DNA from 2 places in the Blautia hydrogenotrophica DSM 10507 genome. Region 1 is predicted to be linked to the other one. Evidence: riboswitches for the same ligand, from Rfam matches in the RefSeq annotation. Region 1 holds a riboswitch; the other holds the start of a gene.
The links. A riboswitch is a leader RNA that binds a small molecule or an ion and turns the genes downstream of it on or off. The one in region 1 is predicted to bind glycine.

Region 2: another riboswitch for glycine. It lies ahead of BLHYD_RS15540 (alanine/glycine:cation symporter family protein); the one in region 1 lies ahead of gcvT (glycine cleavage system aminomethyltransferase GcvT).

The regions. Positions count from the first base shown of each region.
Region 1 is NZ_CP136423.1:718,448-721,597, forward strand. It holds gene BLHYD_RS03475 (MerR family transcriptional regulator) at 428-1,234, shown strand; glycine riboswitch at 1,355-1,440, shown strand; gene gcvT (glycine cleavage system aminomethyltransferase GcvT) at 1,759-2,847, shown strand; gene gcvH (glycine cleavage system protein GcvH) at 2,918-3,150, shown strand, end outside.
Region 2 is NZ_CP136423.1:3,234,088-3,237,237, forward strand. It holds gene BLHYD_RS15540 (alanine/glycine:cation symporter family protein) at 67-1,422, opposite strand; glycine riboswitch at 1,737-1,833, opposite strand; gene BLHYD_RS15545 (Lrp/AsnC family transcriptional regulator) at 1,974-2,420, opposite strand; gene BLHYD_RS15550 (DUF554 domain-containing protein) at 2,706-3,150, opposite strand, start outside.

The DNA.
Region 1 (3,150 bases):
GTCCAGATCTTGTGTCTGGGCTTTTTATTTATTAGGAAAATTCGTTGGATTTCCTAGTAAATAAAAAGTCTTCCGGGCAGGATGCACACGCCGCAATAAAGTAGTTCACCGTAAAGCGATGTTGCGGCGACGCGCAAAGTGAGCTGCATCCTTCAAGGATTGAGAGGATGGGGGAGTACAGTGGGTTTGCTCACTTTATATCTGCCATAGGAAAGACCTTGTCACGTTAATGCGTGAGCCTCCTTTCCTATAACAAAAACGCTCCGCATGGATCGCACTGTGGCGGAGTGGAAGATAGCGCTTTGCGCCCACCGCAGGCGGAGAATCCTGCTTGCAGGATTCTTTTTTATTGGTACTTGACTTTCCTCTAAGGGGAGGCATTATACTGAATACAGATTCGAATCAAGTTCAGCCAGGAGGTAGTGAGATGTTGACTGTGGGACAATTCTCTAAAATTTGTCAGGTGAGTACAAAGACTCTGCATCACTATGATAAGATTGGCCTTGTGAAGCCGGAACAGACAGACAAGTTTACTGGTTATCGGTATTATTCGGAGGAACAGCTACCGTTGATGCTGCTGATTCAGAGGTTGAAGAGGTATGGATTCACGCTGACAGAGATTAAAAATTTTCTGGGCTGTGAAGATAAGGACGTTCTTTATCAGAAACTGAAAGATAAGAAGCTGGAACTAGAGAGACAGTGCACAGAGGGATTGAAGACTGTCGAGGAGATGGGCCGGCATCTGCAAAATTTTGAAAGGACGAGCAATATTATGGGATATCAGGATACCTATGAGGTGGAAAAAATATGGACGGAGGATCTGATGATTATCAGCAGCAGGCAGGAGATGTCTGTAGAGGATTTTGGGAAGTATTTCGAAAAGGTTTTTATGGAAATTGTAAAGAAGCAAGCGACTGCGGCCGGGAGAGTCTTGGCAATCTATCACGATGAGGAATTTCACCATGAGAAGACCGATATTGAAGTGGCAGCGGAAATTCGGGAGCCGGAGAAAGCCACCAGAATACTGCGGGGAGGTCTGTGTGCGTCCACTGTTCATCGAGGAGCGTACTCTGGATTATCTGATGCATACGGAGCTTTGGTCAGGTGGGTGAGTCAGAACGGCTATCAGCTGGATGGATGCCCTTATGAAATCTATCGGAAAAATGGATTTGACGGGCTGCCTGTGCAGGATTGGGAGACTCAGGTAATATTCCCCATCAAAGAGAGCCTCTGACACGGAAAAAGGAGTTTGTAGCTAGGAGATATTTTTTGTGCAGAAGGACCAAAGCTGAGCACTGCGATTTGTGCTATACTCGAAAACAGATAAAGTGTTTAATTGGATATCTGTATTCGGAAGAAGAATTCGGGAGAGACCGTCTAAAAAGACGGCGCCGAAGGGGAAAGGTGGAAACTCTCAGGCAAAAAGACCGGGTTTGGACGAGACTCTGGAGAGCGCAAGCACCGAAGGGGGAGAGGGGAAAAGCAGAACAAGCGAGAAACCTTCTGTAAAATCTTTCAGGTAACAGGACAGAGACATTATTGAGAGCGTATGGAAAACATGCGACTTTTGATAATGTCTTTTTTGATAGGAAAGACCTTGTCATGCTAATGCGTGAAAGTCCTTTCCTATTACATAAACGCTCCGTGTAGATCGCACTGCGGCGGAGTGGAGGATGGCGCTTTGTGCCCCGCCGCAGGCGGAGAATCCTGCAAGCAGGATTCTTTTTTATGTTATAGGCAAGATGGAAGGAGGATTTTATGGAAAAGAAGACGCCGCTTTATGAAGCACATCTGGAGGCAAAAGGGAAAATCGTACCTTTTGCAGGGTATCTACTGCCGGTCCAGTATGAGGGAGTGATTGCAGAGCACATGGCAGTGAGAGAAAACTGCGGGCTGTTTGATGTGTCTCATATGGGAGAGGTGATCTGCGAGGGTGAAGATGCCTTGGCAAATTTGAACAATCTGTTAACCAATGAATTTAAAGATCTGTGTGATGGACAGGCGCGGTACAGCCCTATGTGTACTGAGGAAGGAGGGGTGGTGGATGACCTGATTGTCTATAAAATCCACCCCTGCCGCTATCTGATTGTGGTAAACGCGGCCAATAGAGAAAAAGATTTTGCGTGGATGCAGTCGCACGCTTTTGGAAGGGTGAGCTTTGAGGATATCTCGGAGCGGGTGGCTCAGATCGCTCTTCAAGGGCCAAAGTCAGGCAATGTACTGAGAAAATTGGTCAAGGCGGAAGATCTGCCAAAGAAGTACTATACAGCAAAGTTTGACTGCAGGATACAAGGGATTTCTTGTGTGATCTCAAAGACTGGCTATACCGGAGAGGACGGATATGAATTTTACCTGGATGCGAAAGATGCAAAGAGGCTGTGGAAACTTTTGCTGGAGGCAGGACGGGAAGAAGGTATCATACCATGCGGCCTGGGAGCCAGGGATACTCTGCGTCTGGAAGCTGCTATGCCGCTGTACGGACATGAGATGGATGAGGAGGTTACCCCTTTTGAGGCTGGACTTGGCACATTTGTAAAGATGCAGAAGGCGGATTTCATCGGGAAACGTGCTTTGGAAGAGAAAAAGGACCACGCTCGCCGCCGTGTGGGATTGAAGGTGATCGGAAAAGGCATTGTCCGGGAAAATATGGAACTGTATGTTGAAGAACATAAAGTGGGGATTACCACCTCAGGGACTCATTGTCCCTATCTGGGTTATCCTGTGGCTATGGCTCTGGTGTCTGAGGAGTATCAAAGACCTGGGACACAGTTAGAGGCTATGGTGCGTGGCAGACGTGTTCAGACGGAGGTGGTAAAACTGCCGTTTTATCGGAGAAGTGAAAATTAATGGGAAAGTCTTGGAAAGACAGAACAAGAGGAAAGAAGAAAGGAGAGGCAGACTGCTGCCGGAAAAAGCTATGAAGTGTCCAAAGGAATTAAAGTATGTGAAATCCCATGAATGGGTGAGAGAAGAAGGAGATACCGTAAAGATTGGAATCACAGATTTTGCTCAGGAATCATTGGGAGACTTGGTGTTTATCAATCTACCGGAGGAAGGAGACGAGGTCCAGACGGGGGAAGTTTTTGCGGATGTGGAGTCTGTGAAGGCGGTGTCAGATGTATATTCTCCTGTCAGCGGAGTGGTTGTGAA
Region 2 (3,150 bases), 1.1 Mb from region 1:
ATTATAATATCACTCGGTTTATTTTTCAACTCTTGTGCTCTTTCCTACTGCCATAATCGTAACCGTTTAGCTGTATTTTTTGCAGATACTCACTACGACACCTCCAAGTGCCCACAAAGCAATAGCATTTGGTATCACCATCAGACCATTGAAGAAATCAGACAGAGACCACACAAAATCCACTTTCAACATCGAACCGATGACCACAAAAGCGATGACCAAAACGGAATACAGCTTTCCAGCCTTATCTCCAAACAAGTATTTCATATTCACCAGCCCGAAAAAATGCCATCCCAGAATTGTAGAAAAGGCAAAAAATAACAGACAGACAGCGACGAAAATATCTCCAAAGCCCCCAAAGGTTCTGGAAAAAGCCGCCTGTGTCAAGGCAGTCCCGGTCTTATGTGTCTCCATCGCTCCCGTGGTCAGGATAGAAAACACCGTCAAGTTTAAGATCACAAAAGTGTCGATGAACACACTGACCATGGCCGCCAGTCCCTGCTTATGAGGATTTTCCACTTTTGCTCTCGCGTGAGCGTGAGGTGTAGAACCCATACCTGCCTCATTGGAAAACAGTCCTCTGGCCACACCATAGCGAATCGCCTCCCGCACGGCGATACCGGCACCGGCCCCCATAACTGCCTCCGGCTTAAACGCTCCCACAAAAATCATCTTTATAGCTCCCGGAAGTTCTGTTATGTTAAGCAGAATCAGCAACAGACTTCCCAGGATATAGACAGCCGCCATAAATGGCACTAATTTCTCTACGACAGAGGCCAACCGCTGAGTGCCCCCTAAAAAGATAAATGCAGCAATAGACGCCAGGATAATTCCAAAAATCAGCGGGGAAACCTGAACTCCTCTCGCCTCAAATACTTCCGTGAACGCTGCCCCTATGGAATTGGCCTGAACCATATTCCCGGTAAATCCCAGAGCAACCACAATAAAAATCGCAAACAGCCCCGCCAAAATCTTTCCAAATTTTCCCATAAAAGCCGCACGAATGTAGTAGACCGGTCCCCCGGTGATCTCTCCGTCCACAGTTTTCTTATACTTTTGAGCCATAGTAGCCTCGGCGTAGATCGTGGACATCCCAAAAAATGCGCTGACCCACATCCAAAAAATGGCCCCCGGACCTCCGCCTATCAGCGCAGTAGCCGCTCCCGTGAGATTTCCAGTTCCCACCTGCGCTGCGATAGCGGTAGCCACAGACTGAAAAGCCGTCATCTCTCCTTTTTTTCCACCCTCGTTCTTTTTTCCCATACTTCCGAAGACCAATTTAAAGCCTTCTTTCAGCTTCCGAACTTGAATAAACTTCAGACGGATTGTAAACATAATCCCTGTTCCACAAAGCAGAATGATCAAAATCACATTCCACAAAAAATCACTCGCCTGAGTCACCATACTTGTCAATGCTTCCATACGTATTACTTCCTCCTGATTGTATTTTTAAAAAATTCGCCTCCATAAAAGTGGGGAAGCCCACTTCAACTCCCTCACCCCTCAATCTTTGAGGAGCGCGTCCCACTTTGCGCGCCGCCGCAACACCGCCTCGCGGTAAAATTCCTCATTGCGGTGTGTGCATCTTGCCCGGAGGGCTTTCTATTGCATAGGGAGCGAAGTTTCCTATGCAATAAAAAAAGCTGATGTAAAATCATCAGCCTCTGAGAAAGTGAACATATCGCATATTTTCGGATTTCTTCTGTGTCACACACATATATCCCGAATCCTCTTTTTACATATGCTCTGTCCTTTTGCCTGAGAGATTGGCAGCTCGTTCTCTGCCGTACACCTTCGGCGTCCTGAATTCAGGAACTCTCCAGAGTAATCTAAAGAACTTTCACACATTTGCGTGACAAGGTCTTTTTCATAACATAAAATAACATACCTGCCGCCATTTGGCAACAGGTATGTACAAAAATTTCCCCAATCACTGTTCGTTTCATTTACAGTAACTTTTCCATCGCTCCAGCCTAACTTTTTTTCTCCATGACTTTCACTCCACGGTTATCCACAATTGTGGAAAAGACAATCTGTGTGCTCGTCTTCCCGAAATGCTGAAGCTCCCCTATGAACAAGTCGAGTTCCATCGTACTTGGAAAAGCCACTTTCATGATTACCGAGTAGCTGCCTGTCACACAGTCACACTCCAACACATTTGGGTTGTCCTTCAGATAAGGATAGACCTCCAGTTTCTGGCTAGGAGATATCTCCAGATTCACATAGGCTTTGATATGATAACCCAGTTTCATCGGACTGACCAAAGCCTGATACCCCTGAAGAACTCCCTCTTTTTCCAGACGTTCAATTCTCGCAGATACTGCCGGAGAAGAAAGATAGACCTCTGAGGCAATTTGTTTCAGTGGAACTCTCGCATCCTTCTGCAGCATTTCTAGTATTTTTGCATCAATCTTATCCATATGCACAACAATCTCTCCTCATTCGAAACTTTCTTTTTAAAAAAGAATCCCGCGGAGCATTTATGTTATAGGAGAAAACTTTTACACATCCATGCGACAAGGTTCTGTCTACAACATAATAAAACGGGCTCTTTCATTCCCCATATCGTAGTTTCTTTTATTATAAAATGCTTTTCTTCAAACTGCAAGGTTTTTGTCGACATTTTCTTAAATTATTAAAGTATATTCCAGTACTTCTCCAAAAAATGTAAAGTTTTTAATGTCAAAAGGAAATCTAAAATTCACCTAAAAGCCTAAACTTCTCCACCAATATGACAATGGTATCACCAAGATCAATGCCGGAACCATATTTCCGATCGCAATATACTTAATCTGTGCCACTCTCAGCCCAGCTGCCATCGTCAGAATCCCTCCACAAGCCACAAACGCCGTGATCTCCTCCTGAGCGAGATAACCTCCCACCGCTCTAGCCGCCACGAATAACAGCAAAAAGATCAAATACTGCGGAACTGCGATCAACCCTATGACCATTCCCATGGTTACAGCAAAAATCAAGGCGGTAAAAAAATCCAAAAACGACTTTGACAGCAACACTGAGGAATCTCCACTCAGGCCTTCTGTGAGTACCCCAAAAATCCCAAAACCACTGGCACAAAATAGAACCACTGCCATCACAAACGCATCCATGTCCAGCCCTGATTTTCCTACAGGAACTTTCTTAAATATTTTG